One region of the Burkholderia sp. IDO3 genome, then DNA from elsewhere that is predicted to be linked to it. Evidence: riboswitches for the same ligand, from Rfam matches in the RefSeq annotation. Region 1 holds a riboswitch; each other region holds the start of a gene.
What was found. A riboswitch is a leader RNA that binds a small molecule or an ion and turns the genes downstream of it on or off. The one in region 1 is predicted to bind cobalamin.
Positions count from the first base shown of each region.

Region 1 (9,667 bases):
CCCATGTAGATCACGATCGTCATGCGCGTGGCGGCCAGCGCGCGCCAGTCGGGTTCGTCGGCGCCCGCGCCGTGGCCCGTGACGAAGATCACGCCCTGCGCATCGCCGCGATGCGTGACCGGAATGCCGAGCGCGGCCGGCGCGGCGATGCCGGCCGTGATGCCGTTGACGACTTCGACCGGGAAACCGGCCGCGCCGAGCACGAGCAGTTCCTCGCCGCCGCGGCCGAACACGAACGGATCGCCGCCCTTGAGCCGCGCGACGCTGCGGCCCGCGCGCAGGTGCGCGAGCATCGCGGCGACGATCGCGTCCTGCGGCGTCGACGCATGGCCGCCGCGCTTGCCGACCTGCTCGATGCGCGCATCGGCGCGCGCGTGGCGCAGCACGTCGGGGTTCACGAGATCGTCGACGAGCAGCACGTCGGCCGCGGCGATCGCGCGCACGGCCTTCAGCGTCAGCAGATCGGCATCGCCCGGGCCGGCGCCGACGAGCCAGGCGCGGCTCATCGCGTGCGGCACGGCGCGCACCGTGTCGAAGCAGTGGAAAGGGGAAAGCGGGCGGCGCATCGGCTGCCGACGGACAGGCAAGACATGATTGATCGAGCGAAGCCCGCGCGAGCGCGGGCGGAATGCGCACCCCATCCGTCCCCCGCGGATCGGGCGTTCGGCGAGCATCGGGCTCGCCCCTTGCGTCGGCCGGTATCCGGGCTGGCCGCTTGCCAGGCCGCAGCCTTCCCGCCCGCTGAAGGGCAGTGGCATCGCGGGCGGCCTGGGCGCGTGCGCGGCAAGCGCGGCGCGCGGGCGGCGTACCGTTGCGGGGACAGCACAGGCCGGGCGGACATCCGCCTCCTGTTTCCCGTTTAACTGCATGCGCGCAAATGCGCGTGCGAGCACCGAACGCGGCGCATACGATAGCACAGCGACCGATCCGCGCGAACCCGCCGCGCGGGCGCCGGAGGCAGCCTTGCGCGCGGCGCCGCGGCCATGCCGAACGCCCGGCGGCGGCCCGTTTCGCCTTGACGCTCCCCGCACCGCCGCCTACACTCGCACGCGTTTTGGTGCTCGCGCGCGCTCCTCCGGCGTGCGCAGTTAAACGGGAAACAGGGAGCGTGACTGCACCGCAGTCGAGCCAACCTGTGCTGCCCCCGCAACGGTAAGCGAACGCGTCGCGCGCAAGCGCCACGCAGCGCCGCTTCGCCGCATGCCCGCCGCATGCGGACGACCGCCACTGGATGCCGCGCGCATCCGGGAAGGCGAAGCGGCGTGTTCGTCAGCCCGGATACCGGCCGAGACATTGGGGTTCAGCGCCGCGGGGAGGCGGCGCATCGTCCACGGCCGCAGCACGCCCGACGCCCGAGCGTTTCCCGCTTCCTCCGCCGATCGGCCCGCCGCGCATGCGCGCCCGGGCCGGCGCGGCGAGCGGCAGGCGGCGCGGGCAGGGCAGCGACGGCCGTGTTGGCATTCACCATGTCGACCGTTCGCAAGGAAGCGTCATGTCCGATTCGTCGTTCCGTCCGTTCAGCGGCCGTCCGTCCGGACTGCGCCGCACGATCCCCGCGATCCGCCAGATGACATGCCGCGCCGCATTCGGCGCGACGATCCCGGCTTGATTCCATTTTCGACACAGGATCTACCATGACTATGCGCAAGCTGCCCGTCACGATCGTCACGGGCTTTCTCGGCAGCGGCAAGACCACGCTGATGCGCCATATCCTGCAGCACGCCGAAGGCCGCCGCATCGCGGTGATCGTCAACGAGTTCGGCGAGCTCGGCATCGACGGCGAGATCCTCAAGGGCTGCGGCATCGGCTGCGAGGACGCAAACGGCGCGCCGGGCGAAGCGTCGGGCCAGTTGTACGAACTCGCGAACGGCTGCCTGTGCTGCACCGTGCAGGAAGAGTTCTATCCGGTGATGGAGGCGCTCGTCGAGCGCCGCGCCGACATCGACCACGTGCTGATCGAAACGTCGGGCCTCGCGTTGCCGAAGCCGCTCGTGCAGGCGTTCAACTGGCCGACGATCCGCAGCAGCTTCACGGTCGACGCGGTCGTGACCGTCGTCGACGGGCCGGCCGCCGCGAGCGGCCAGTTCGCGGAGAATCCGCAGGCCGTCGACGCGCAGCGCCGCGCCGATCCGAACCTCGACCACGAATCGCCGCTGCACGAACTGTTCGCCGATCAGCTGTCGTCGGCCGATCTCGTGATCGTGAACAAGGCCGATCTCGTCGGCGACGCGCAGTTCGCCGAAGTCGAAGCCGCGATCCGCGAAGAGATCCCGCCGCAGGTGAAGATCGTGCGCGCGACGCGCGGCGAACTGGATCTCGCGATGCTGCTCGGGCTCGAATCGGCGTCGGAGGACACGATCCATCTGCGTCACGACCATCACGGCTCGGCCGACGACGGCGATCACGACCACCATCACGACGATTTCGATTCGGTCGTCGTGTCGGGCGATGCAGGTTCGCGCGACGCGACGATCGCCGCGCTGCAGCGTGTCGTCGAGACGCATACGATCTACCGCGCGAAAGGCTTCGCCGCGCTGCCCGATGCGCCGATGCGGCTCGTGATCCAGGGCGTCGGCCGGCGTTTCGACAGCTATTTCGATCGTCGCTGGCAGGATGGCGAAACGCGCGCGAGCCGCTTCGTGCTGATCGGCGAGGATCTCGACGCGGCCGCGCTGCAACGCGCGTTCGACGCCGCGTGCGCGGCCCGGACGCAACAGGCGTAACGCACGATGCATTTGCTGCGCACCACGCCGGGCGGCTTCGTCGACGATACGCAAGGCGTCGTCCGGATCGACCAGCAGCCGGCCGACATCGTGATCCTGAGCTCGGCCGACACGACGCTGTCGCTGCTGGCAAGCGTCGTGCCGACGATGCCGGCGGGTTTTCCGAGCGTCCGGCTCGCGAACGTCACGTTCCTGCGGCAGCCGGCGTCGGTCGATTTCTATGTCGACGACGTGCTGCGTCACGCGAAGACGGTCGTGATCGACCATCTCGGCGGCGAAGCGTACTGGCCGTACGGGATCGAGCAGGCCGTGTCGCTCGCGTCGAAACGGAAGCAGCAGCTCGCGATGTTCTCGGGCGACCTGCAGGAAGACCCGAACCTCGTCGCGAAGAGCACGGTCACGCCGGATCTGTGCCGGCTGTGGTGGCGCTACCTGCGCGAAGGCGGGCTGCACAACGCCGCGGCGCTGCTGCGCAGCATTGCATTCCATACGCTCGGGTTTGGCGACGAGCCCGAACCGCCGCGGCCGCTGCCGGCCGCGGCGCTGTATCACCCGGCACGCGACACGGCGAGCGTCGACGACTGGCGGGCGCGCTGGACGCCCGGCGCGCCCGTCGTCGCGATCCTGTTCTATCGTGCTCACTGGCAGGCCGCGAACACCGCCGTGTTCGACGCGCTCGCCGATGCGCTCGTGCGCGAAAGGCTCAATCCGCTGCCGATCGCGGTCACGTCGCTGAAGGACGCGGTGAGCCGCGAGGTCATCACGCAGCTCTGCGACACGCACGACGTCGCGCTCGTATTGAACACCACCGCGTTCGCGGCGGGCGCGATCGACAGCCCCGAACCCGACGTGCTGGCCGGCGACGCGCCCGTGCTGCAGGTGATCCTGTCCGGCGGCAATCGCGACGCGTGGGTGGCCGACAACCAGGGGCTGCATGCGCGCGACATCGCGATGCACATCGCGCTGCCCGAAGTCGACGGGCGCATCGTCACGCGCGCGGTGAGCTTCAAGGGGCTCGCGTATCGTTGCCCGCACACCGAAGTCGACGTCGTGCGCTATCAGCCGGATGCCGAGCGGATCGCGTTCGTCGCGGCGCTCGCGCGCGGCTGGTGCCGGCTGCGCACGCTCGACAATGCCGACAAACGCATCGCGCTGATTCTCGCGAACTATCCGCACAGCGAAGGGCGGATCGGCAACGGCGTCGGGCTCGATACGCCGGCGTCCGCGCTGCGCGTGCTCGCGGCGTTGCGCGACGCGGGCTACGCGGTAGCCGAATTGCCGGCCGACGGCGACGCGCTGATCGCGCGGCTCACCGAAGGCGTGACCAACGACCCGGCCGTGCACGCACTGCGCCCGGCGTTCCAGAGCTTCGCGCTGGCCGACTACGTCGCGCATTTCGCGCGGCTGCCGGCCACGGTGCGCGACGCGCTGAACGAACGCTGGGGGCCGCCCGAAGCCGACCCGACGCTGCGGCAAGGGCGCTTCACGATCGCCGGCTGGCGCGCGGGCAACGTGTTCGTCGGCATCCAGCCGTCGCGCTCGCGCGACGAGAACGACTATGCGAGCTACCACGATGCGGACCTCGTGCCGCCGCACGCGTATCTCGCGTTCTATTTCTGGCTGCGCGATGCATTCGGCATCGACGCGGTCATCCACCTCGGCAAGCACGGCAATCTCGAATGGCTGCCGGGCAAGAGCGTCGCGCTGTCCGACGCATGCTGGCCCGACCTGACGCTCGGGCCGTTGCCGCACCTGTATCCGTTCATCGTCAACGATCCGGGCGAGGGCAGCCAGGCGAAGCGCCGCGCGCAGGCCGTGATCGTCGATCATCTGATGCCGCCGCTCACGCGCGCGGAAAACTACGGCCCGCTGCAGGATCTCGAACGGCAGGTCGACGAGTACTACGAAGCGTTGATGGTCGATGCGCGGCGCGCGAAGCTGCTGCGCAAGACCATCCTCGCGACGATCGCCGAGCATCGGCTGCACGACGAGCTGAGCGTATCGCCGCCGCGCGGCACGAGCGACGAGGATGCGCTGCTCACGCGTGTCGACGCTTGGCTGTGCGAATTGAAGGAAGCGCAGATCCGCGATGGGCTGCACGTGTTCGGCGCGTCGCCGGCCGGTCGCCAGCGGCGCGACACGCTGCTCGCGCTCGCGCGCTTTCCGGTCGGCGACGGCAAGGGCGAACGGGCCGGGCTGATCGGTGCGCTCGCGCGCGATCTCGCGCTCGGCGACGATTTCGATCCGCTCGCGGCCGACTGGACCGCACCGTGGAGCGGGCCGCGGCCGCCGGTCCTGCAGGCGCTCGATGCGTCGCCGTGGCGTCATGCCGGCGATACACGCGAGCGGCTCGAATGGCTCGCGCAGCGGTGGCTCGACGGGCTGAGCCCGGCCGCTTGCGGCGACGACGGCCATCCCGGTGCTTCCGGTGCTTCCGGTGCTTCCGGTGCTTCCGGTGCTTCCGGCATCGACATACCACCGCCCGGCGAATGGCCGCACACGCTCGCGGTGATCGACCGCGTGCGCGCGACGCTGATCCCCGCGCTCGACGCGTGCGGCGGCGAGGAAATGCGCCAGTTGCTGCGCGGGCTCGACGGCCGCTTCGTGCCGCCGGGGCCGAGCGGTTCGCCGTCGCGCGGCCGTCCCGACGTGCTGCCCACGGGCCGCAACTTCTACTCGGTCGACACGCGCGCGGTGCCGACGCAAGCCGCGTGGTCGCTCGGGCTGAAATCCGCGCAGCAGTTGATCGAGCGCCATCTGCAGGATCACGGCGACTATCCGCGCGCGATCGGGCTGTCGGCCTGGGGCACCGCGACGATGCGCACCGGCGGCGACGATATCGCGCAGGCGTTCGCGCTCATCGGCGTGCGGCCGAAATGGGCGCACGGCAGCCATCGCGTGACCGACTTCGAGATCCTGCCGATCGAGATCTTCGACCGGCCGCGCATCGACGTGACGCTGCGCGTGTCGGGCTTCTTCCGCGATGCGTTCCCGAACCTGATGCACCTGTTCGACGCGGCCGTGCAGGCGGTTGCCGCGCTCGACGAGCCCGAGGAACTGAACCCGATCCGCGCGCGCATCGAACGCGAACGCGAGCAGTGGATCGCGCAGGGCATGGCGCCCGACGAAGCGCGGCGCCGCGCCGGCTGGCGCGTGTTCGGCGCGCGGCCGGGCAGCTACGGCGCGGGCCTGCAGGACCTGATCGACCAGCGCCGCTGGCAGACCGACGCCGATCTCGCCGACGCGTACCGGCAGTGGGGCGGCCATGCCTACGCGCAAAACAGCGCGGGCGATGCCGCGCCCGACGTGTTCGGCGAGCGGCTCGCGACGATCGACGTCGTCGTGCAGAACCAGGACAGCCGCGAGCACGACATCCTCGATTCGAACGACTACTACCAGTTCCAGGGAGGGATGACGGCGGCCGTGCGGCACCTGTCCGGGCAGCAGCCGAGCATCTATCACGGCGACCATGCGAACCCGGTCGCGCCGAAGATGCGCACGCTGCGCGAGGAAATCGCGCGCGTGATCCGCTCGCGCGTCGTCAACCCGAAATGGCTCGACGGCGTGAAGCGTCACGGCTACAAGGGCGCGGCCGAAATGGCCGCGACTGTCGACTATCTGTACGGCTATGACGCGACCGCGCGCGTGCTGTCGGATCACCAGTACGCGCTCGTCGCCGACGCCTACCTGTTCGACGACGACACGCGCGCGTTCCTCGAACGGCACAACCCGAAGGCGCTGCACGGCATCTGCGAACGCTTCGTCGAAGCGATGCAGCGCGGGCTGTGGCAACAGCCGGGCGACTATCGCGAGCGGATCGAAGCGGTCTGGCTCGCGAGCGAACAACTGCAGGAAGGAGGACGGCGATGACCGATTCGACGACACACCGCGCCCGCGCGGTGTTCCCGTTCGCGGCGCTGGTTGCGCAGCAGCCGTTGCAGCAGGCGCTGCTGCTCGCGGCGATCGACCCGTCGCTCGGCGGCGTGCTCGTCAGCGGGCCGCGCGGCACCGCGAAATCGACCGCCGCACGCGCGCTCGCGGAGCTGCTGCCCGAAGGCGAGTTCGTCACGCTGCCGCTGTCGGCGAGCGACGAGCAGGTGACGGGCACGCTCGACCTCGCGCATGCGCTCGCCGAAAACGGCGTGCGCTTCCGGCCGGGGCTGCTGGCCCGCGCGCATCGCGGCGTGCTGTATGTCGACGAGGTGAACCTGCTCGCCGACGGGCTCGTCGATACGCTGCTCGACGTCGCCGCGAGCGGCGTGAACGTGGTCGAACGCGATGGCGTGTCGCATGCGCACGATGCGCGCTTCGTGCTGGTCGGCACGATGAATCCCGAGGAGGGCGAACTGCGCCCGCAACTGCTCGACCGCTTCGGGCTGATGGTCGAGCTCGAGAACTGCTTCGATGCCGCGCAGCGCGAACGGATCGTGAAGGCGCGGCTGGCGTTCGATCTCGATCCCGGTGCGTTTCGTGCGCGTCATGCGACTGCGCAGCATGAACTCGGCGACGGGATTCGTGCGGCGCGGGCGCGCCTGGCGACGCTGGATTTCGACGATGCGGTGCATGCGCGCGTCAGCGCGCTGTGCATCGACGCGGCCGTCGACGGGCTGCGCGCCGATCTCGTGATGCTGCGCGCCGCGCGGGCCCTTGCCGCGCTGGAGCAGGCCGATGCGGTGACGGTGTCGCACGTGGAACGCGTGGCCGACGCGGTGCTGCGGCACCGGCGCCATGCCGGTGCGCCGCCGTCGTCCGGCGCGTCACCGGCGAATGACGAGCGCCGCGATCAGCACGATCGATCGCCGCCGGACACGCGCCGGCAGCCTGGCGAACCGCCGGGCGCGGCGAAGCACGACGCCGCCGCATCGCAAGGCGACTGGGGCTATCTGCCGCCCGAGCCGGCCGGGCTGCGCGACGTGAAAAGCGTCGTGCCGCTGCCGCTAAAAAAACGCTGAGCCATCGAGCCGACGCCGCCGCGAACGCCATTCGCGGTCCTCGATGGCATTCAGGCGCGGCCGCGCGCGTGCCGGGCACCGCGCGCTCGGGCACGGCCGTTGCGTGGCCCGCGACGCTCGCCGCGAAGCGCGGCGGCCCGCTGCATGCGACGCATCTGCGCTTTCGCCAACAGGCCGGCGCGCCGCGTGCGCTGCATTGCTTCGTGCTCGACTGTTCGGCGTCGATGCTGTCGCACGACCGGCTCGCGCTCGCGAAAGGGTTGATCGTCGCGTATTTCGACCAGGCCGCGCGTGAGCGCATGGAAACCGCGCTGATCTGCTTCGGCGGCAACGGTGCCGCGCGACGCTTCGGCCCGGCGGTGCCGCGCTGGTGGAATGCGCGCTGGCTCGAACCGGTCGACGGCGGCGGCGGCACGCCGCTCGCGGACGGCATCGCCGCCGCCGCGCAACTGCTCGCGCGCGACGCGCGGCGCGCGCCGGCGCCGGACAAGCAGCGCTGGCTGTGGGTGCTGTCCGACGGGCGCACGCGCGAAACGCCGCCGAAACCGGCAGCCGCCGATCACGTCGTGTTCGTCGACTTCGACGATGCGGCCGTGCGGATCGGGCAGGGCGAACGGCTCGCCGGCGCATGGGGCGCGCACTGGGTGACGGCCGAATCGCTTTGCCGCGGATTGACCGGTTGATCGACGGCGCAGGCCGATGGCCGGCGCTGCGCTATGATCGCCGTTTCTGCTGACCGGAATGCCTGCCATGCAAGTACTCGTCGATGCCGACGCGTGTCCCGCCGTCGTCAAGGACATGCTGTTTCGCGCCGCGCGTCGTGCCGAGATCTGCGTGACGCTGGTCGCGAACCAGTTTCTGCGCACGCCGCCGTCGCCGTTCATCAAGGCGCTGCAGGTGCCGGCCGGCTTCGACGTGGCCGATGCGCGGATCGTCGAACTCGCGGAGGCGGGCGACCTCGTGATCACCGCCGACATCCCGCTGGCCGCCGCCGTCCTCGACAAGAACGCGCATGCGCTCGACCCGCGCGGCAACTGGTTCAGCCGCGAGAACATCGAGGAACGCCTGTCGACGCGCGCGATGATGGATCAGCTGCGCAGCGCGGGGATCGATACCGGCGGCCCGGCGCCGTTCAGCGCACGCGACGGCAAGGCGTTCGCGTCGCAGCTCGACCGCTTTCTTGCGCGCCACGGCAAGCCGTAACCCGCACGCCGCGCGCGGCACGCCGGAGGTGCGTCGGCGAGGCCCGCCGACCCATGCGCGAGCGCCGCGTCGAGCTTCGGCAGATGCGCATCGTCCGACCGCGGGCAGAGGTGCCGTACGCACGGCTTGCGCGGGAAGCGCGATACGCCACCGGTTTCGCGCCGGCGCCTTGACGGCGGCAGGGTGCGGTTTTTCGCCGACGCTGATATCGTGTGACGCGAACCATTACCCGGAGTGCAAGGATGTCCCCGACCCAACTGCTCGTTCCGACATTGACCCAGATGCTGCGCGCGCAAGCCGCGTGGCTCGACAAGGCGGCCGCGCACCGGCAGGCCGCCGGCGACATGCCCGATGCGATGCTGACGCTGAAGCTCGCGCCCGACATGTATCCGCTCGCCGCGCAGGTGCGCTTCTCGTGTTTCCAGGCAATGGAACCCGTGTACCGGCTGCGCGGCGAGCCGCTGCCGGCCGCGCTGCTGGCGTTGCGGGAAGCCGGCTGGAACGCCGATGCGCAACCCGGCACGCTGAGCGACGCACAAGGCATCGTCGCGGGCACGATCGCGTTTCTCGGCGAACTCGCGCCCGACGCGCTCGACGGCGGCGCGGCGCTGCCGATCGCCCTCGAACTGCCGAACGGCATCGCGTTCGACATGACGGGCGAGCAGTACGCGCGCGACTGGGCGCTGCCGCAGTTCTACTTTCACACGATCGCGGCCTACGCGATCCTGCGCCATCACGGCGTCGATCTCGGCAAGGCCGATTATGTGCCGCACATGCTCGCGTACGTGC
Region 1 covers NZ_CP028963.1:1,852,644-1,862,310, forward strand. The annotation lists gene cobA (uroporphyrinogen-III C-methyltransferase) at 1-566, opposite strand, end outside; cobalamin riboswitch at 676-912, opposite strand; cobalamin riboswitch at 1,039-1,305, shown strand; gene cobW (cobalamin biosynthesis protein CobW) at 1,635-2,723, shown strand; gene cobN (cobaltochelatase subunit CobN) at 2,730-6,593, shown strand; gene DCN14_RS23215 (ATP-binding protein) at 6,590-7,675, shown strand; gene DCN14_RS23220 (VWA domain-containing protein) at 7,744-8,358, shown strand; gene DCN14_RS23225 (YaiI/YqxD family protein) at 8,426-8,878, shown strand; gene DCN14_RS23230 (DUF1993 domain-containing protein) at 9,121-9,667, shown strand, end outside.

Region 2 (9,667 bases), on a different replicon from region 1:
TACGCCGCCCGATCGCGGCGGCGATCCGTCCGGCCGCACGCGCGGCAGCACGCATATGTAACGCCGTGTGGACCGGCCGCGTCGGCCGGCCTGCATCGCGACATCGCGACATCGCGGCATCGCCGCATCACAACGACGGCAGCGACGGATCGCGCGCGGCAAGGACGTCGGCGGTACGCCGCTGCAGCGCGCCGTCGATCGTCTCCGGCTGCGGAATCAGCCAATAGCGTCCGTCGCGAATGCCGTCGAACACCCGCGCGGCGAACGCGTCGGGCGTGAGTCCGTGCGCGTTCAGCATCGCGCGCATCGTGTCGACGAAGCCCTGCACTTCCGGCCGGTCGTGCGCGGCGCCGAACGGGTCGTTGAAGATGCCCGTCTGCACCGGCCCCGGCGCGAGCAGCGACACGCCGACCGGCGCGCCGAGCATCTTCAGCTCGCCGTACAGCGATTCGGTCAGCGCGACCACCGCGAACTTCGTCGCCGAATACGGCGACATCAGCGGGCTCGGCAGGAAGCCGCCCACCGACGCGGTATTCACGATGCGCGCCGGCACGTTGCGTTCCAGCATGCGCGGCACGAAGCTGCGGATGCCGTTCATCACGCCGTGCACGTTGATCGCGAAGCTGCGCTCGAACCGTTCCGGCGTGATTTCCCAACTGAAGCCGGTCGCCATCACGCCCGCGTTGTTGAACAGCAGGTCGACGCCGCCGAAGCGCCGCCACGCGGCGTCGGCCAGCGCGTCGACGGCTTGCGGCCGGCTGACGTCGGTCGGCACGCACAGCACGTCGGTATCGAGCGTCGCGGCAAAGGCGTCGAGCTTCTCCGGGTCGAGGTCGGCCAGCACGACGCGCATGCCGAGCGCGGCCGCGTGGCGCGCAAGCCCGCTGCCGATGCCGCTGGCCGCGCCGGTGATCACGGCGGTGCCGCCGTCGAAGCGAATCGGGTTCGTCATGTCAGCGTCCTGTCGGGTCGATGTGGGGATGGGCATACGCGGGAATCTCGGGCGGCGGCAACGGCGTGCGGCCGTCGAGCGAACGCACCGCGAGCCCCTGCGACAGCGGGAAATGCAGGCTGTGCGTGACGAGGCCCGTGCGCTCGCGCGCCGGCAGGCTGCACAGCGCCAGCGCGGTTTCCGCGAGGTACGCGACGTCCTCGGTCGGATAGCCTTCGGGGATATAGCGCGCCGCGCCCGGCGTGCGGATCGCGGTGCTCGGCGCGACCAGGTTCACCGCGATGCCGTCCGCTTCGAGTTCGGCCGCGAGCCCCTGCGTGAAGCGCGACAACGCGGCCTTGACCGCCGCATAGACGGTCGCGCCGCCCGCGCGCGCGAACTCGTCGAACGGCCGCAGCGGCGCGAGCGCGGTGACCGACCCGACGTTGACGATCCAGCCGGCGCCGCGTGCGCGCATCAGCGGAATCGCGGCCTGGGCCAGCGCGAACGGGATGCGCAGATAGTGTTCGATCGTCGTATCGAACATCGCCATCGGCATCGCGTCGACGCACGCGTAGTCGGCCACGCCCGCGTTGTTCACGAGGATGTCGAGGCCGCCGGCCGCCTGGGCCGCGCGCGCGACGAGCGCGTCGCGCTCGGCGGCATTCGACAGGTCGGCGGCCAGCGCGATCGCGCGGCCGCCCGCCTGCTCGATCAACGCGACCGTTTCGGTGAGCGTGCCGGCGGTCGTTGCCGATTGCGTGAGGCTGCGCGCCGTCACGACGACGGTCGCGCCTTCGGATGCGAGGCGCTGCGCGATCGCGCGGCCGATGCCGCGGCTCGCGCCCGTCACGAGCGCGCATTTGCCTGCGAGTCGTCCGGTTCTGGGGTCGGTCATGGTGTCTCCGGTGAAGGGGGGATTCGGTGCGAAGCGTTCGGTTTCAGTCCGCGATATCCGCAACATGCAGCACGAGCTTGGTTTTCGCGTCGCCCGTTTGAACGAGATCGAGCGCCCGCGCGGCCTGTTCGAGCGGAAAACGGTCGAAGCGCGGCACGCGCAACGCGCGCCGGCCGAGCCGTTCGGCGATCAGGCCGAGCGTCGCGCCGCTCGGCATCCGGCTGTAGGTCATCGCGGTGCGCAGGCCGCGCTGGCCGGCCTCGGCCGCCGTCGCGGCGAGCCGCTCCGCATCGCCGGGCGCGAGCGTCATGATGTTGACGAGCGTGCCGCCCGCCGCAAGCAGGTCGAGCGCGGCGGGCAGCGTGTCGCCGCCGACCGCGTCGAGCACGAGGTCGACGCCGCCCGGCGCCCATGCCCGCACGGCCGCGGCGATGTCCTGTTCGCGATAGTCGATGCCCTGCGCCGCGCCGAGCGATTCGACCGTCTCGCGATTGCGCGCCGAGCACGTCGCCGCGACGCGCGCGCCGGCCTGGGCGGCAAGCTGGATCGCAAACGTGCCGACCGCGCCCGCGCCGCCGTGAATGAGCACCGTCTGCCCGGCGCGCAGCCCGCCGTCGTCGAACAGGCCGGCCCATGCGGCCAGCGCGGGCGTCGGCGTGGCGGCCGCCTCCGCGAAGCCGACCGCGTCGGGCAGGCGCACGACCGAATCGTGGCGCACCGCGACGTATTCCGCATAGGCCCCCCAGCGCCCGGCGCCGACGTCGGTCTGCGCGAACACGCGCATCCCCGGCGCGAAGCCTTCGACACCGTCGCCGACCGCTTCGACCACGCCAGCGGCATCGAAGCCGATCACGAACGGGAACGCGATCCGCATGAACGCGCCGAGATAGCCTTCCCGGCATTTCCAGTCGGCGGGATTGACGCCCGCGTACGCGACGCGGATCAGCACGTCGCCGGGGCCCGGCTTCGGCACGGGAACGTCGGCCAGTCGCAGCGCGTCGGAATGGCCGACGCGGTCGATCAGCAAGGCTCGCATGGTGGTGTCTCCTGTATTGATAGGTCGCATGGATCGGGATCGGTCGCCGCGCGTCACGCCGCCGTCTCGGCCAGCAGGCTCGACGCGAGCGGACAGAACGCGTGCGAGATCGCATCGACGGTCCAGTCGGGGCTTTCCGCGTCGAACCGGCGATCGACCCAGCCCCAGTGATAGGGATGCAGCAGGTATTCGCCGAGCAGATCGCCGACGCGCGCGAATTCCTGTTGCCACACGTGCGTCCACGCGCCCGGCGTCACGATCCGGCTCAGCCGCCAGTTGCGGATGCCGGGCATGAACGCGGGCATGCGCAGCAGTTCGCGTTCGAGTGCGGCAACCTGCGTGTCGTCGGCCTGTGGCCGCACGCGCAGCATCAGCGTGCGCCAGACGCCGTCGCGCAGCGCCGGTTCGCGCAGGCCGCCGCCGATCGCCCGGCACGCGGCGCCGTCGATCCGCACGACGCCCGGCAGCCCGGCCAGCGCGGTGAAATCCGTCGCGCAATCGGTTGCCCGTTCGTCGCGCAGCACGTCGAGCGTGTAGTCGCCCGCGCCCCAGCATCCGTCGAGATTGCGCTCGAGCGACACGCGGGTGGCGCCGGGCAGCGCGTGCGCGGCATCGCGCAGCGCACGCTCGGTTGCGCCGGCATCGGCAGCGGCCGAAACGAATACCTGCGCCGTGTCATGCTGCATGGTCGACCTCCGTCAAGGCCGGCAGCGGCGCGTCGGCGTCCGTCATCACGTGGCGGCGGCGTGCGTCGCACAGCGCATCGACGGCCATCCAGAATGCGACCACGTCGGCATCGGTCAGCGCGCGCATCCGGTAGTACGCGGGCGCATCGGCAACCTGCCAGGTCAGCCACAGCGTGCTCGGCCGCCCCGGCACCGCGACGGGCGGCGACACCCAGCGCCCGGCCGCCGTCAGCCCGCGCGCCGCGTGGCCCGGCAAATAGCGGTCGCGCAGCAGGGCAAGCACGTCGGGAATGCGCTCGGGCGCGAGCGTGATTTCGTCTACGATCTGGATCATTCGCGGGTCGTCTCGGATGGTTCGTGGCGGGATGCGATGCCGGCCGCCTACGCCGTTCCGGCGAGGCCGGAAGCGGCCGGCGTGGGTAGCATTCTTGCGTGGCAACGTTGGATGAACCCCTACCGGGCCGATCACCGGCCCCTATCGTCGCGATCAGAACGGGAGACACATGAAACAGCGCGCATTGCCGGCACGCGGCCGCGTGCTGCCGGGCCTCGGCGCACGCCTGCTCGACGAACTGACGCGCAGCGGCGCGCCGTCGGCGCAACCGCACGCGATGCCCGCCGTCGGGGTTAGCGCGACGACGCCCGGCGGCTTCGTCGCGTTGTACCGCGACGCGATCGAACGGCTCGAGGCGCAGGTCGCGCGCGGCAACGGTCATCCGCCGATGCGCAAGCAGGAAGTCGACCTGATGTGCCGTTGCCTGCTCAGCTGTGCGACGCTCGCCGATGCGATCCGCTGCGCGGCCGAGTTCTGCGAGATGCTGACGCCGCGTGCCGGCATGCTGTCGCTCGCGGTGCGCGACGGCCGCGCGACGTTCCGGATGGATTCGCTGCGCCGCACCCGCAGCCCGGCCGCGTGTCTCGTCGACCTGACCGGCCTGTTCTGCTATCTGCAACTGTTCGGCTGGCTCATCGGGCAGCCGCTGCGGCCGGACGAAGTGTGGCTCGGCCATCCGCGCCGCGACGATGCGATGCCGCTGCTCGGGCTGTTCAATGCGCCGGTCGACGTCGGCCGCCAAACCTACGGCTTCGCGTTCGACGCGGCGCGGCTCGATGCGCGCGTGATCCGGCAGCCGGGCGAGCTCGACGCATTTCTCGTCGACTTTCCGTTTCGTCTGATCGATGCGGCACCGGCCGTCGTGTCATGGGCGCAGCAGGTGCGCGGCTTTCTCGACGCGGCGCTCGCGCGCGAGCAGGCGGTGCCGGCGCTCGCGGAACTGGCGACGTGGCTCGGCGTCAGCGACGCCACGCTACGGCGGCGGCTGGCGGCCGAAGGCAGCGGCTATCACGTGTTGCGCGAGCAATGCCTGGCCGACGTCGCGCGACGCTGCCTGCGCGAGTCGGACTGGCCGGTCGCGCGGATTGCCGCGCATCTCGGCTTCGGCGGCGAGGAAGCGTTCCGGCGGGCGTTCGTGCGCTGGACGGGTATGGCGCCGAGCCGGTTCCGGCGCACTTGCGCGGCTGCCGGCATGCCGTTTCATCAGACGTGAAGCCCGGTTCGAGTGCCTCAACAGAAAGGATTTCGAAAGAATCCGGCGAAGAGTGACGTTTTTTCGCATCCCCTTCGCACCGGCAATTGACGCGCCGGAGCGCTCGCCATTACGCTTGCGCGCTGATGGTTCCCGGGAACGGGATCAAAAGGGAACGCAGGAGAGGCAACGCCTCGAATCTGCGGCTGCCCCCGCAACTGTAAGCGGCGAATCCGCGCCACCGCATGCCACTGGGAAAACCGGGAAGGCCGGCGCGAATGACGACCCGCGAGCCAGGAGACCTGCCATCGACCCGAGGTCCAAGCAGCCGCACCGGGCGGGGTGTCCCGATGCGCCACGCGCCGCCTTTGGCGGTCGCTCGTTGCATGGACGGCCCGACCTCAGGACCCATCCGATGTCCCATCTTTCCGAATCCGCTTCCACGCCGGAAGCGTCGCGCCGACATGCCGCCGGCATGCGCGGCGTGTCCGCGCACGTCTGCCGCGTCGCCCTGCGCGACGCCCGGCCACGCTGTCCGGTCCCGCGATAAACCAACGAGAACGAGCGCGGTACTCGCCGCGCCCCGCTTACGCCCGCTGTACGCAACACCATCACGCTCGCTGCCTTATGAACCTCCGCCACCTCCTTGCCACGTCCGCCGCCACGGCGCTGCTCTCCCCGATCGCCCACGCCGCCGGCGACACGGCGATCACGCAGCCGCCGCAGACCACGGACGGCGCCGACCTGCCCACGATCAGCGTGACCGACACGCGCCATCTGCCCGAGTCGTTCGACCAGCGCTATGCCTCGACGCAGGTGCTCACGCGCACCGACCTCGACCGGCTGTCGCCGAGCGATCCGGGCATCACGCAGGCGCTCGCGACGCTGCCGGGCGTCACCGTCTCGCAGAACGGCGGCCCGGGCTCGTCCGCGTCGGTCAGCATCCGCGGCTCGTCGGCCAGCCAGGTCGCGGTGTTCATCGACGGCATCCGGATCGGCTCGCCGACCACCGGCATCGCGCCGTGGGCGGACCTGCCGACCGAGGCGTTCGAACGCGTCGAAGTGATTTCGGGGCCGGCCGCCGCGTCGTTCGGCGCGAACGCGATGGGTGGCGTCGTGCAGCTGTTCACGCGCCGCGCGGCCAACCAGCCGAACCAGACCACCGTGTCGTTCGGCGGCGGCTCGAACAAGACGTTCGACACCCAGCTGCGCACGTCGGGCACCGTGCCGTCGACCGGCCCGCTCGCGGCGCTCGGCGGCCTCACGTATTCGCTCGGGCTGCACGACTACAACACGGCCGGCATCGACGCGACGCGGCCCGTGTTGCCGTACCACGAGGACGGCCGCAATCCGTATCACGCGCAGGACCTCGATGCGCGCCTCGGCTACGCGCGCGATAACTGGTCGATCTCGACGTTCGCGCTGTATCACCGCTCCGACCTGTCCTATGACAACGCCGGCTATGCGGATCGCCAGCTCGATCACCAACTGACGACCGGCATCGCGTTCCATCTCGACCTCGCGCCCGACACCCAGTTCGACCAGTCGTTCGGTTATGCGAACGATCGCCAGTTCCTGTATGCGAGCGACCCGGCCATCCCGACCGACCAGATCAATTCGCAGCGCATCACCTCGTCGACGTCGCTGACCCATCAGGCGCGCGGCTTCCATCTGTTCGGCCTGCCGCTGTCGGGCGAGACGAAGCTCGCGTACGACTTCACGCGCGAACAGGCATTCCTGCCGATCGATATTCCGGACGGCGTACCAACGCGCAACGACTCCGCGTTCTCGCTGCATCAGTCGGCCACGCTCGGCAGCGTGACGATGTTCGTCGCGGGCCGTCATGAAATCATCGCCGGCCAGTCGGTGAACACCGGCAACGCGGCCCTGTCGTGGGCGATCACGCCGGTGTACACGGCGCGGGTGTCGTACGGCAACGCGTTCCGCCTGCCGGCCTTCAACGACCTGTACTACCCCGGCTACGGCAATCCGGACCTGAGCCCGGAGCGCAGCGATTCGATCGAGGCCGCGCTCGACGCGAACACGTCGTACGGCACGTTCACCGCCGCGATCTACGACACGCGGGTGCACAACCTGATCGCGTACAACCCCGCGACGTTCTCGCCGATGAACATCGGCCGCTCGCATATCCGCGGTATCGACCTGTCGTACAAGGGGACGATTGGCCGCTACACGCCGGTCAGCATCGCGATCGGCCTGCTGGACCCGCAGGACGAGACCAACGACAGCTGGCTCAACCGCCGGCCGCGCCAGACGGTCAGCGTGAGCGTCGACCACACGTGGGACGAACTGCACCTGCACGCGCTGAGCACGGGCGCGTCGCTGAACTACGGCGGCACGACGTTCGACGACCCGGTGAACACGACCTACCTGCCGTCGTACCTGACGGTGAACCTGCGCGCGTCGTACAGGATCAACGCGCACCTGACGGTATCGGCGACGCTGTCGAACCTGTTCGACCGCCAGTACATGACCGCGTACGGCTACAACACGCTCGGCCGCACCGCGTTCGGCAAGGTCAGCTACACGTTCTGACGCCCGGCTGCCCACGCATCGGCGTCCGCGATCGCGGGCGCCGATGCGGAGCCGTTCAGATGAATCGAATGCGTTCGCAGCGAACCGCAGTCGACCTTCACGCCCCCACGACACCGCGCACGCCCGCAATCAACTGGATCGCGCCGAACCCCGCGATCACGACGGCCGACACACGCGACAGCCCAAGCATGAACGCGCCGGACATCTTCGTGCGCAACGCGGCGGTCGCACCGCTCAGGCACAGCCACCACGCCGCGGAACCCGCGAACACGCCGGCGACCATCGGCGCGACGGTCATCCGCATCGCGCCTTCCCGCGCCGCCGACAGCGGCCCCAGCGCCGCGAAAATCCCGATGAACGACACGATCGTCATCGGGTTCGACAGCGTCAGGCCGAACGTCGTCAGGAAATCGCGCGGCACGGTAGCCGTGCGCGGCCCGTCGCGCTGCACGGCCGCCGCGGCCGGCGCCTGACGCGCGATCGACCACGCCAGCCACACGAGGAACGCGCCGCCGCCGATCTTCAGCGCGACGGTCAGCATCGGGAACGCCGTGGCGATGCCCGCGACACCGAGCGCGCCGAGCAGCCCGTAGATCGCATCTGCGCAGGCGGCCCCGATGCCGGTGGCGAATCCCGCGCGAAAACCGCGGGTCAGGCTGCGCTGGATGCACAGCATGCCGATCGGGCCGACCGGCACCGCGATCGACAAGCCGATCACGACGGACTTGATGAACAGCATGGCCGGCTCCTCGCGTCAGGCAATGGGATGTACCGGCATCGTAGGGAAAGTCCGATCGCCGCTGAAGACGGTTTTTAAGGAAAAATGGCTGTTCCACCTTAAAAACCCCGCCGCCATGGACGATCTGGACTGGAAGGTACTCGCGCTGCTGCAGGCCGACGGTCGCATCAGCTACACGGCGCTGGCACGCCAGGTTCACCTGTCGGTGCCGGCGGTGACGGAACGCGTGAAGCGCCTCGAATCGGCCGGCGTGATCGACGGCTACACGGCGCGGGTCGATCCGGCCGCGGCCGGCTACCCGGTGAGCGCGCTGATCGGCATCACGGTGCAGCAGCCCGCGAAGGCGAAATTCCTGAAGCTGCTGGAGACGATTCCCGAAGTGGTCGAGTGCCATCACGTGACCGGCGCGGATTCCTACGTGATGCGGTTCGTGGCCACGAGCATGGCGCACCTCGAACAGCTGATCGAACGCATCAACCTGTACGGCGAAACCCGCACGTCGATCGTGATGTCGACGCCGCTGCCGGCCCGCGGGCTCGCGCGCCCGGCGGCGGCGATCAAAGGCAGTCGGGGATGACAGGACACCCCGCGCTGCGCGATGCTGTGCAATGCCCCCTTGCACGAACCGGACAACCTGCCATGTCAGTCATCGGACTCGATCATTACAACCTGCGCGCCGATCGGGCGACGCTCGATACGCTGCGCGATTTCTACGTGAACGTCGTGGGCCTCGAACCCGGCTATCGGCCGCCGTTCCAGAGCAACGGCTACTGGCTCTACGCGGGGGCGCAAGCGATTCTCCACCTGTCGGAAGCGCGGCCCGGCGAAGTGCGGCCCGCGCACGTCGTCAATACGTTCGACCATATGGCGTTTTCCTGCGCGAACGCCGCCGACATGGAGCGGCGCCTCGGCGACGCGCAGGTCCGGTACGCGCGCCGGTACGTGCCGCTCACGCGCCAGCTTCAGATCTTTTTCAGCGATCCGGCCGGTAACGGCGTCGAATTGAATTTCGCCGAACCCGGCTGCGATGCCGGTGATGGACCGGATTAGCACGCATCGTTCGGACCGGCGATTCGTGCGCGCCGCAAGGGTATCGACGGCACGCCGCGCGCCGGCCGCGCGCGCTGACGATCAGTGCGGGTCCGTCACTTGCCGACCGCGCCGAGCAAGCCGCCGACGAGCGACGTGACCGGCGCGAGCGGATTGCTCGTGCCGCCCGACGTCGCCCCGCCGCCCGTACCGGCGCCGGGACCGTTGTGCACGGTTGCCGGTATCCCGCCGACCACGCTCGTCAC
Region 2 covers NZ_CP028962.1:1,732,453-1,742,119, forward strand. The annotation lists gene DCN14_RS07945 (hypothetical protein) at 1-61, shown strand, start outside; gene DCN14_RS07950 (SDR family NAD(P)-dependent oxidoreductase) at 128-952, opposite strand; gene DCN14_RS07955 (SDR family NAD(P)-dependent oxidoreductase) at 954-1,829, opposite strand; gene DCN14_RS07960 (NADP-dependent oxidoreductase) at 1,873-2,865, opposite strand; gene DCN14_RS07965 (Dabb family protein) at 2,919-3,551, opposite strand; gene DCN14_RS07970 (hypothetical protein) at 3,541-3,885, opposite strand; gene DCN14_RS07975 (AraC family transcriptional regulator) at 4,055-5,098, shown strand; cobalamin riboswitch at 5,208-5,402, shown strand; gene DCN14_RS07980 (TonB-dependent receptor) at 5,705-7,633, shown strand; gene DCN14_RS07985 (LysE family transporter) at 7,731-8,372, opposite strand; gene DCN14_RS07990 (Lrp/AsnC family transcriptional regulator) at 8,488-8,949, shown strand; gene DCN14_RS07995 (VOC family protein) at 9,012-9,422, shown strand; gene DCN14_RS08000 (collagen-like triple helix repeat-containing protein) at 9,518-9,667, opposite strand, start outside.
Region 2: it holds a riboswitch for cobalamin, as region 1 does, so the genes downstream of both, DCN14_RS07980 (TonB-dependent receptor) here and cobW (cobalamin biosynthesis protein CobW) in region 1, are expected to answer to the same signal.

Region 3 (9,667 bases), 930 kb from region 1:
GATCGCGGGCGGGAAGTCGGTCGGGTTCGTCATCGGAAGGTTGCCTCGTTGGCGCGGCCGGTGCCGCGCATCGAAAGAAGGAAGATCATCGCCGCTCGGGCCACGCAGGCAGCAGCGCATCGCGGCCGTTCTCGCGGATCAGCACGAGCGGATAGCCGAAGGCCTCGCTCGCTCGCGCCGGCGTCAGCACGTCGTGCACGGGGCCGGCCCACGCACGGCCGCGGCCGTCGAGCAACAGCGCGTGCGTCGCGAAACGCCGCGCGAGATTCAGGTCGTGGCACGAGAACAGCACCGTGCGCGGGCCCGCGTCGAGCCATGCGGTCAGCGCGCCCAGGCAATCGATCTGGTGATGCAGGTCGAGATGCGCGAGCGGCTCGTCGAGCAGCATCAGCGGCGCATCCTGGCACAGCGTCGCGGCCAGCGCGACGCGCTGGCGCTCGCCGCCGGACAGCGACAGCACGTCGCGCGATGCGAGCGCGGTCAGCCCGAACGTCGCGAGCGCATCGCGCGCCGCCGCGCGGTCGCCGTCACGCTCCCACCCCCAGCCGCCGAGATACGGAAAGCGGTTCAGCAGCACCGTATCGAATACCGTCGCGCTGAACGCGTCGTGCAGTTGCTGCGGCATCAACGCACGGCGCTGCGCGAGCTGTTCGGGCGGCCATGCGGCAAGCGGCCGGCTGTCGATCTCGACCTGGCCGCCGGCCGGCGGCTGCAGCCCCGCGAGCGTCGCGAGCAGCGTCGTCTTGCCGGCGCCGTTCGGCCCGGCGACACACCAGATCTCGCCCGGCCGGAACGTCTGCGTGAAACCGTCGAGCAGCGTCCGGTCGCCGGCCTTCAGCGTCACGCCGGCCGCCGTGTACGTCATGTCGCCCACGGTGCGCGGTGCGGTGAGCGTCATCGCATCGGCCTCCTCAGCAACATCCACAGGAACACCGGCACGCCGATCAACGCGGTCATCACGCCGACGGGCAATTGCGCGGGTGCAATCGCGGTGCGCGCGAGCAGATCGGCCGCCATCACGCCGCCGCCGCCCGCGAGCATCGCCGCAGGCAGCAGCATGCGCTGGTCGTTGCCGAACGCAAGCCGTAGCGCATGCGGAACGACGAGACCGACGAAGCCGATCGTGCCGGCCGTCGTCACCGCCGCTGCGGCCGCCAGCGACGCGACGAGGTAGATCCGCACCCGCAGTCGCGCGACCGGCACGCCGAGCGCGAGCGCGGTCGCGTCGCCGCGCAGCAGCACGTTCAGTTGCGGCGCGGCAGGCAGTGCGATGCACGCGGCCAGCAGCAGCGCCCCCCATGCGAACCACGGCGCCGTCACGCCGTTCAGGTCGCCCGTCAGCCAGAAGAGGATGCCGCGCAGCCGGCCGTCGGGCGCGAGCGACAGCAGCAGCGTGACGAGCGCGCCCCATCCCGCCGCAATCACGACCCCGGTGAGCAGCAGCCGCGGCGACGCATCGCGCGAATCGCCGCGCCACAGCTCGCGGCGAGCCAGCCCGAGCACCAGCGCGACCGACACGAGCGAGCCGGCGAACGCCGACGCATCGACGAGCCACCATGCGGCACCCGCGATCATCGCGACGAGCGCGAAGCCGGCCGCGCCGCCGGACACGCCGAGCACGTACGGCTCCGCGAGCGGATTGCGCAGCAGCACCTGCAGCAGCGCACCGGCCAGCGCGAGCAGCGCGCCGCATGCGAAGCCGGCGAGTGCGCGCGGCAGCCGCAACGTGCGCACGATGTCGGCGAACAGCGCATCGCCACCATGCGGGACGAGCGACGCGAGCGCTTGCCACGGCGACATCGGCACGCTGCCGATCGACAGCGACGCGACGAACAGCAACGCGACCGCGACCGCCAGCGCGCCCCAGATCGTGGCGGCCCGAGCGGCGCTCATGCGCTGTGCGGCATCGCGCACGACGCACGACGCATCCGCTGAGCGCCGTTGCCGGCCGAACGCGGCACGGTCGCGGCGCTTTCGCGTGTTGTGGGGGTACGCAAGCTCGTCATCCTTATGGAACAAGGGGTTGTTGAAGCGTTCGCGGGCGTATCGCGACGCGGCAATGTCATCGCGCACCGCGACGTCGCCCATCCCGTGGCCGCCGAGCCGCATCCCGCGACCTCGCGCCCCGCCGCGCGTCGGCCGTACCGGCTTGATGCCGCGACGCTCCGGCGGGCCGCGGCACCTGCGTGCAGCCGACGTTCTGCGCAATATAGTGGAAGCCGCCGTATCGGGTCGATGTCCGCACGCGCGGCGAGATCCGGCGTATCGAATCCGGTGCACTGCGCGGCCGCATCCGCGAGCGCGCGCGGCACGCGCGATACGATCGTCGCCGGCCACGATACATCGACGATCGCGGCGCTCGAGGCGGCACGCACGGCCGCCATCACGGCGCACGTCGCCGCGAATCTCGCCGAATCGGCGTGCGCGGCAATCCGCGCGACGTCGGCGAGCGACAATCCGCGCTGCGCGCCGAGCGCCGTGCGGACGATTGGGGTCAGCATCGAAGACAAGTCCCGTGAAGCACTGCGCGCCCCGCTTCCCCGCAGGCCGCGCGTCACGAAGCCCGTGCGGGCCCCTCGCCTCGGCCGGTATCCGGGCTGCAGCGTACCGGCTCGCCTTCCCGCGCATGTCGCGCGCAGTGGCCCGTGCCCGCGTGCGCAACCTGCACGTCGGACACGCCCGAGCCGGCCTGCGTCGTACGACGCGGCCGCTTACCGTTGCGGGGGCAGCGCAGGTTGGCGCTTTCCTGGCGGAGTACGCGCCCTGCTTCCCGTTTAACCGCGCGACGCACGCGCGAGCACCGAGGCGGCGCCAGTTTAGGAGCGGGCCGCACGAGCGTCAAGAAAGCGGCCGCGCGCGCGTTTCGGAGCACGCTCGACGCGCGTATTCGAGGCAAGAAGCGGGGGTGTTACGACTGGAAACGTTACAGATGTCGGAATGCGCGTTATTCCGCGCTAAAATGCTGGGTCTTTAGAGGACGCAGCAGATGCTCAACGAACTCGAAACCTTATCTCAAAATATTGGCCGTCTGATTTCGCTGAACAAGCGCTATCACACGGAACGGCTCGCGCTCGAGGAGCAAGTCGCGCAATTGCGCGCGGAAGCGGACTCGGTCCGCGCGGAACTCGCGCAACTGCGCGAGGAACGCAATGCGCTCGCGGCCGAGCGCGACACCCTGTCGGCAAAGATCGACGACGCCCAGGTCAAACTGAACGCGATTCTCGAAAAACTGCCGCGCTCGAAGAGCGCGGAGCAGGCCGACAACCAGCTCGATCTGCTCGACGCGCAGGCGCGTACGGATAGCGATGACGCGGCCAGCCACGGAGAACATGCATGAGCACCAAGCAGATCGAAGTCTCGATTCTCGGTCAGCCCTATCGGCTCGCCTGTTCGGCCGAGACCGAAGCGGCGCTGCTCGAGGCCGTCGCGCGCGTCGACGCCGAAATGTCGAAGATCCGCGCAAACAGTTCGGTGCGCGGCATCGATCGCATCGCGGTGATGGCTGCATTGTCGCTGGCGTCCGAATTGCTGCGACTGCAAACCAGCGTGCGGCACGGTGAAGCATTTCCGGCGGAGGAAATCCGTCGTACAATGCACCAGATGAACGAACAGCTCGGCGCGGTGCTCGCACAGCACGAGACGCAGTAACGTTTGATCGATGCGTCGATTCCCCTTGATCTCGGCGATCAACGGTGGTCAAATTGGCGCAACGAAACACAGTTCAGTCAGCTTCCCTGCCTGGTTCGCCAAGGTCATATATTCCTTGAACCAATGCCATGTGCACGGTTGCGGAAATTTGTAGCACGGGCGCGCGCGTCACTCTGTCTGATGTACCCGAAGTGCTGCTAACTGCGACCAATTCTGAACCCCAGGTTCAGGATGCCGGCCTAGCGGCCAAGGCGGGGGCCTATCCAACGGCATCGGGAACTCCCGATGCCGTTTCCTTTTGCAGCAGCCCTTTCTGCGTCGATCACGATCCATGCAATACTGGCTGATGAAGTCCGAACCGGACGAAGCAAGCATCGACGATCTCGCGAACGCACCGCAGCGCTCGCTGCCGTGGACTGGCGTGCGCAATTATCAGGCGCGCAATTTCATGCGCGACACGATGAAGATCGGCGACGGCGTGCTGTTCTATCACTCGAGCTGCCCCGAGCCGGGCATCGCGGGCCTTGCCGAAGTGTCGTCGACGCCCTACCCCGATCCCACCCAGTTCGATCCGGAAAGCCCGTATTACGACCCGAAGTCGACGCAGGAAACGCCGCGCTGGCTGCTCGTCGACGTGCGCTTCGTGAAGAAGTCACCGCTCGTGCCGCTCGCGGCGCTGCGCGAACATGACGCGCTCGCCGACATGCGCGTGCTCGCGCGCGGCAACCGGTTGTCGATCACGCCCGTCACGCGTGCGGAATGGCGTTTCATCACCGAAAAGCTGATGAAGTAGGCGTGCGCGAAAGGTCAAATCCGGTCAGCGCGCGCCACTGCCGCGGAACTCGCGGCGCGTTCGCGCAGCCTAAGCAACCGCCGTCCGCCGATCTGGCCGACGGCGGTTTTTCCGTCGCGCGGTACGCCCGCGTCGCGCACGCGTGATCCGCGTGCGCGCCCTCGCACAAGGAGTCCAACAATGACCAAGAAATCCGCACTCGCGCTGTCGCTCGCCCTCGCCGCTGCCGTGCCCGTCGCGCTGACGCTCGCGTCGCCCGCCGCGCACGCACAAACCGCGAACCCGCACTTTCCCGAGCCGGCGGGCGTGTTGTCGCTGTCGTCGCAGGCCAGCGCCGACGTGCCGCAGGACATCATCCACATCACGCTGTTCTACGAGCAGCAGGCAAAGGATCCGGGCAGCCTCACGTCCGCGCTGAACCAGCGCGCCGACGCAGCGCTTGCGCAGGCGAAGGGCGTGTCGGGCGTCACCGCGCACACCGGCGCGTTCTCCGTGTATCCGAGCACCGATCGCGACGGGAAGATTTCCGCATGGCGCGGCCGCACCGAAGTCGTGCTCGAATCGCGCGATTTCGCGGCGGCGTCGAAACTCGCGGGCCAGTTGTCGAACCAGATGCAGGTCGCGAACGTCGAATTCTCGCTGTCGCCCGACGCGCAGCGCGCAGCCGAGCAGAAGCTCACCACCGAGGCGATCAAGTCGTTCCGCGCGCGCGCGGACGAAGCCGCGAAGGCCTTCGGCTACAGCAGCTACTCGATCCGCGACGTAAACGTCGGCGGCGGCCGCAACGTTCAGCCGTATCCGCGCATGATGGCGATGGCCGCGGCACCGATGGACAGCGCGAAGATGAGCGCGCCGATCGCGGTCGAAGGCGGCAAGGCGACCGTCTCGGTAACGGTCAACGGCTCCGTGCAGATGAAGTAACGCGCATCGCGCCGCCGCAGGCGGATGCGAAAACGCCGGCCCGAGGGCCGGCGTTTTTCATGGGTGATCTTGCGTGCGATGCATCACCTGCATCGACGGTTACGCAGCCGCATGCTTCGCGTGGCGGCGATACGCCCACACCATCAGCGCGATGCCCGCGATGATCATCGGCAGCGACAGCCACTGCCCCATCGACAGGCCGAGTGCGAGCAGGCCGAGGAAATCGTCCGGTTCGCGCGCGAATTCGACGGTGAAGCGCGCGAGGCCGTAACCGATCAGGAACAGCGCGGACACGGCGCCCATCGGCCGCGACTTGCGCGAGAAGAAGAACAGCACGAAGAACAGCGTAATGCCCTCGAGCGCGATTTCATAGAGCTGCGAAGGATGACGCGGCAGCATCTGGTACTGCATGAACACGTCGGCGAGATGCCACTTCTCGACGAGCGCCGGATGCTTCGGCAGCCATGCGGCGTCGTCGCGCATCGCGCCCGGGAACATCATCGCCCACGGCGCGTGCGGATCCGTCACGCGGCCCCACAGCTCGCCGTTGATGAAGTTGCCGAGCCGCCCGGCCGCGAGCCCCGTCGGCACCATCGGCGCGACGAAATCGGTGACCTGCAGCCAGTGGCGCTTGCGCTGCCACGCGAACAGCACCATCGCGAGCGTCACGCCGAGAAAGCCGCCGTGAAACGACATCCCGCCTTCCCACACCTTGAAGACGTCGAGCGGATGCGCGAAGTAGAAGTCGGCCTTGTAGAACAGCACATAGCCGAGCCGGCCGCCGAGCACGGTGCCGAGCACGCCGTAGAACATCATGTCGTCGATGTCCTTCGCGGTCCAGCCCTGCGCCGCGACGTGCGGCAGCTTCAGGCGGATCCGGCCGACGACGATCGCCGCGATGAAGCCGACGAGATACATGAGACCGTACCAGCGCACGGCGAGCGGCCCGAGATGGATCGCTACGGGGTCGAAATTCGGGTGAATGATCATGGGTTAGCGATGAAGTTTTCGAATGCGGTACGGCGCTCGCACCGCGCATTGGACGACGCCGGCGCGTCAACGTTCGCGTCACGTGGCGAGACCGTGCGCACGCACGACGTCGATGAAGCCGGCGAGCACCGGACTCACGTCGCCCGTGCGCCACACGAGGCCCGTCTCGACGACGGGCGCATCGCCGGCGAGCGGCCGGTAGACCACGCCGGTGCGCCGCAGGTTACGCAACGACTGCGGCACCAGTGCGACGCCCATCCCGGCCGACACGAGGCTGACGATCGTCTGCATCTGGATCGCCTCCTGGCCGATGCGCGGGGTTTCCCCCGCCGCGCCGTAGCAGCCCGTAATGATGTCATAAAAGCCGGGCGCCAAACGACGCGGGAAGATCACCAGCGGCAGCGCGGCCACCTCGGCCAGATGCACGGGTTCGTCCTCGGCGGCCTCCGGCGCCCTAGAGGCCACCGACGCCGGCATCGCGACCACCAGCGGCTCGCGCACGACCGGCAGGTACGACAGCCCGGCCGCGTGGCGCGGCGGCACCGGCGGAATCACGAGCCCGGCGTCGATACGGCCCGCGACGAGTTCGTCGATCTGCACGTCGCTCGTCGCTTCCGCGAGCTGCAGCCGCACCTGCGGATAGCGCGCGCCGAACGCGCGCAGCAGCGCCGGCAGCAGCCCGTAATCGGCGGTCGACACGAACGCGAGCGACAACGAGCCGGCCTCGCCGCGCGCGAGACGCCGCGCGAGCGGCGGCAGCGCATCGGCCGACGCGAGCAGCCTGTGCACGTCGGGCAGCAGCGCGGCGCCGACCGCGGTCAGCGCGACCGAACGCTTGGTGCGCACGAACAGCGCAACGCCGAGCGCATCCTCCAGCGAGCGGATCGCCTGCGACAGCGGCGGCTGCGTCATCGACAGCCGCTCGGCCGCGCGGCCGAAATGGCGCTCGTCGGCAACGGTTGCGAAATAGCGCCACTGGCGCAGGTCGGGCGTCGGATCGGCCATGCTTCACTCATTCGTAAAACGACTTAATAAGCGACAAATAATATATTGGACATCCCAAACCGGAAACTCCATTCTTGCTTCATCCGAACCGGCACACCGCTCGCGGGCGTCGCCAATACAACGATGGAGTCCCCCATGTCGTACAACCGCCGCTCGAAGCACATCACGCAAGGCGTGGCCCGTTCGCCAAATCGCTCGATGTATTACGCCCTCGGCTACCAGAAGGACGATTTCGACAAGCCGATGATCGGCATCGCGAACGGTCACTCGACGATCACGCCGTGCAACTCGGGCCTGCAGCGCCTGTCGGACGCCGCTGTCGCGGCGGTGAAGGCGGCCGACGCGAATCCGCAGATCTTCGGCACGCCGACGATCTCGGACGGCATGTCGATGGGCACGGAGGGGATGAAGTACTCGCTCGTGTCGCGCGAAGTGATCGCCGACTGCATCGAAACCTGTGTGCAGGGCCAGTGGATGGACGGCGTGGTGGTGGTCGGCGGCTGCGACAAGAACATGCCGGGCGGCATGATCGCGCTCGCGCGCCTGAACGTGCCGGGCATCTACGTGTACGGCGGCACGATCCGCCCCGGCCACTGGAAGGGGCGCGACCTGACGATCGTGTCGTCGTTCGAGGCGGTCGGCGAATTCACCGCGGGCCGGATGTCGCAGGAGGATTTCGACGGCGTCGAGAAAAACGCGTGTCCGACGTCGGGCTCGTGCGGCGGCATGTACACCGCGAACACGATGAGCTCGTCGTTCGAGGCGCTCGGCATGTCGCTGATGTATTCGTCGACGATGGCCAACCCCGACCAGGAAAAGGTCGATTCGGCCGCCGAATCGGCGCGCGTGCTGGTCGAGGCCGTGAAGCGCGACCTGAAGCCGCGCGACATCATCACGAAGGCGTCGATCGAGAATGCCGTGTCGCTGATCATGGCGACCGGCGGCTCGACCAACGCGGTGCTGCACTATCTCGCGATCGCGCACGCGGCCGAGATCGACTGGACGATCGACGATTTCGAGCGCATCCGCAAACGCGTGCCGGTGATCTGCGACCTGAAGCCGTCGGGCCAGTACGTCGCGACCGACCTGCACAAGGCGGGCGGCATCCCGCAGGTGCTGCGGATCCTGCTCGATGCGGGGCTGCTGCACGGCGACTGCATCACGATCACCGGCCGCACGATCGCCGAGGAACTGAAAGACGTGCCGGGCGTGCCGCGCGCGGACCAGCACGTGATCTTCCCGATCGATCGCGCGCTGTACAAGGAAGGCCATCTCGCGATCCTGAAGGGCAATCTCGCGGAAGACGGCGCGGTCGCGAAGATCACCGGCCTGAAGAACCCGGTAATCACTGGCCCGGCGCGCGTGTTCGACGACGAGCAGAGCGCGATGGATGCCATCCTCGGCGACCGGATCCGCGCGGGCGACGTGCTCGTGCTGCGCTATCTCGGCCCGCAAGGCGGCCCCGGCATGCCGGAAATGCTCGCGCCGACGTCGGCGATCGTCGGCAAGGGGCTCGGCGAGTCGGTCGGCTTCATCACGGACGGCCGCTTCTCCGGCGGTACCTGGGGCATGGTGGTCGGCCATGTCGCGCCCGAGGCGTTCGTCGGCGGCACGATCGCGCTCGTGCAGGAAGGCGACTCGATCACGATCGATGCGCACCGGCTGGTGCTGCAACTGAACGTCGACGACGCGGAGCTCGCGCGCCGGCGCGCCGCCTGGACGCAGCCGGCGCCGCGCTACACGCGCGGCGTGCTGGCCAAGTACGCGGCCCTCGCCCGCCCGGCGAACAAGGGGGCCGTCACCGGCTGACGCGCGCCGGGCGTCATGCGACCCCATTGCAGACGGCCGCCGGGGAAACGCGTAAAACACGCGTTCCCTTTACTCTTATAATGCACGCGGACCGTGAAGCCGGCCGTCCCCGCCGGCGGAGAACCGCATGAAACAGACGATATTGCGCGCGCTGCTCGTGATGCTGCTGACCGGCAGCGCGGCAGCCGCGCACGCCGACCCGGGCGCCGACGGGCTCGCGCTCGCGCAGCGCAAGAACTGCCTGGCCTGCCACGCGATCGGCAAGCCGTTGATGGGTCCGTCGTTCCGCGACATTGCCGGCCGGTACGCCGCACGCGCGAACGCCGCCGATTATCTCGCGCAGTCGATCGTGAACGGCAGTGTGGGCGTGTGGAGCAACGTGCCGATGCCCGCCAATACGCAGTTGACGAGCGCCGAAGCGCACACGCTCGCGCAGTGGGTGCTGTCGCTGCACTGAAGCCGCATTGAAGAGAATGATCCGGCGCGCGCAAGCGCTGGCAG
Region 3 covers NZ_CP028963.1:2,787,604-2,797,270, forward strand. The annotation lists gene cobT (nicotinate-nucleotide--dimethylbenzimidazole phosphoribosyltransferase) at 1-33, opposite strand, end outside; gene DCN14_RS27680 (ABC transporter ATP-binding protein) at 86-898, opposite strand; gene DCN14_RS27685 (iron ABC transporter permease) at 895-1,893, opposite strand; gene DCN14_RS27690 (hypothetical protein) at 1,890-2,558, opposite strand; cobalamin riboswitch at 2,566-2,820, opposite strand; gene DCN14_RS27695 (ATPase) at 2,987-3,337, shown strand; gene DCN14_RS27700 (cell division protein ZapA) at 3,334-3,648, shown strand; RNA gene ssrS (6S RNA) at 3,729-3,910, shown strand; gene DCN14_RS27710 (EVE domain-containing protein) at 3,980-4,441, shown strand; gene DCN14_RS27715 (SIMPL domain-containing protein) at 4,622-5,362, shown strand; gene lgt (prolipoprotein diacylglyceryl transferase) at 5,462-6,352, opposite strand; gene DCN14_RS27725 (LysR substrate-binding domain-containing protein) at 6,431-7,357, opposite strand; gene ilvD (dihydroxy-acid dehydratase) at 7,493-9,166, shown strand; gene DCN14_RS27735 (c-type cytochrome) at 9,294-9,623, shown strand.
Region 3: it holds a riboswitch for cobalamin, as region 1 does, so the genes downstream of both, DCN14_RS27690 (hypothetical protein) here and cobW (cobalamin biosynthesis protein CobW) in region 1, are expected to answer to the same signal.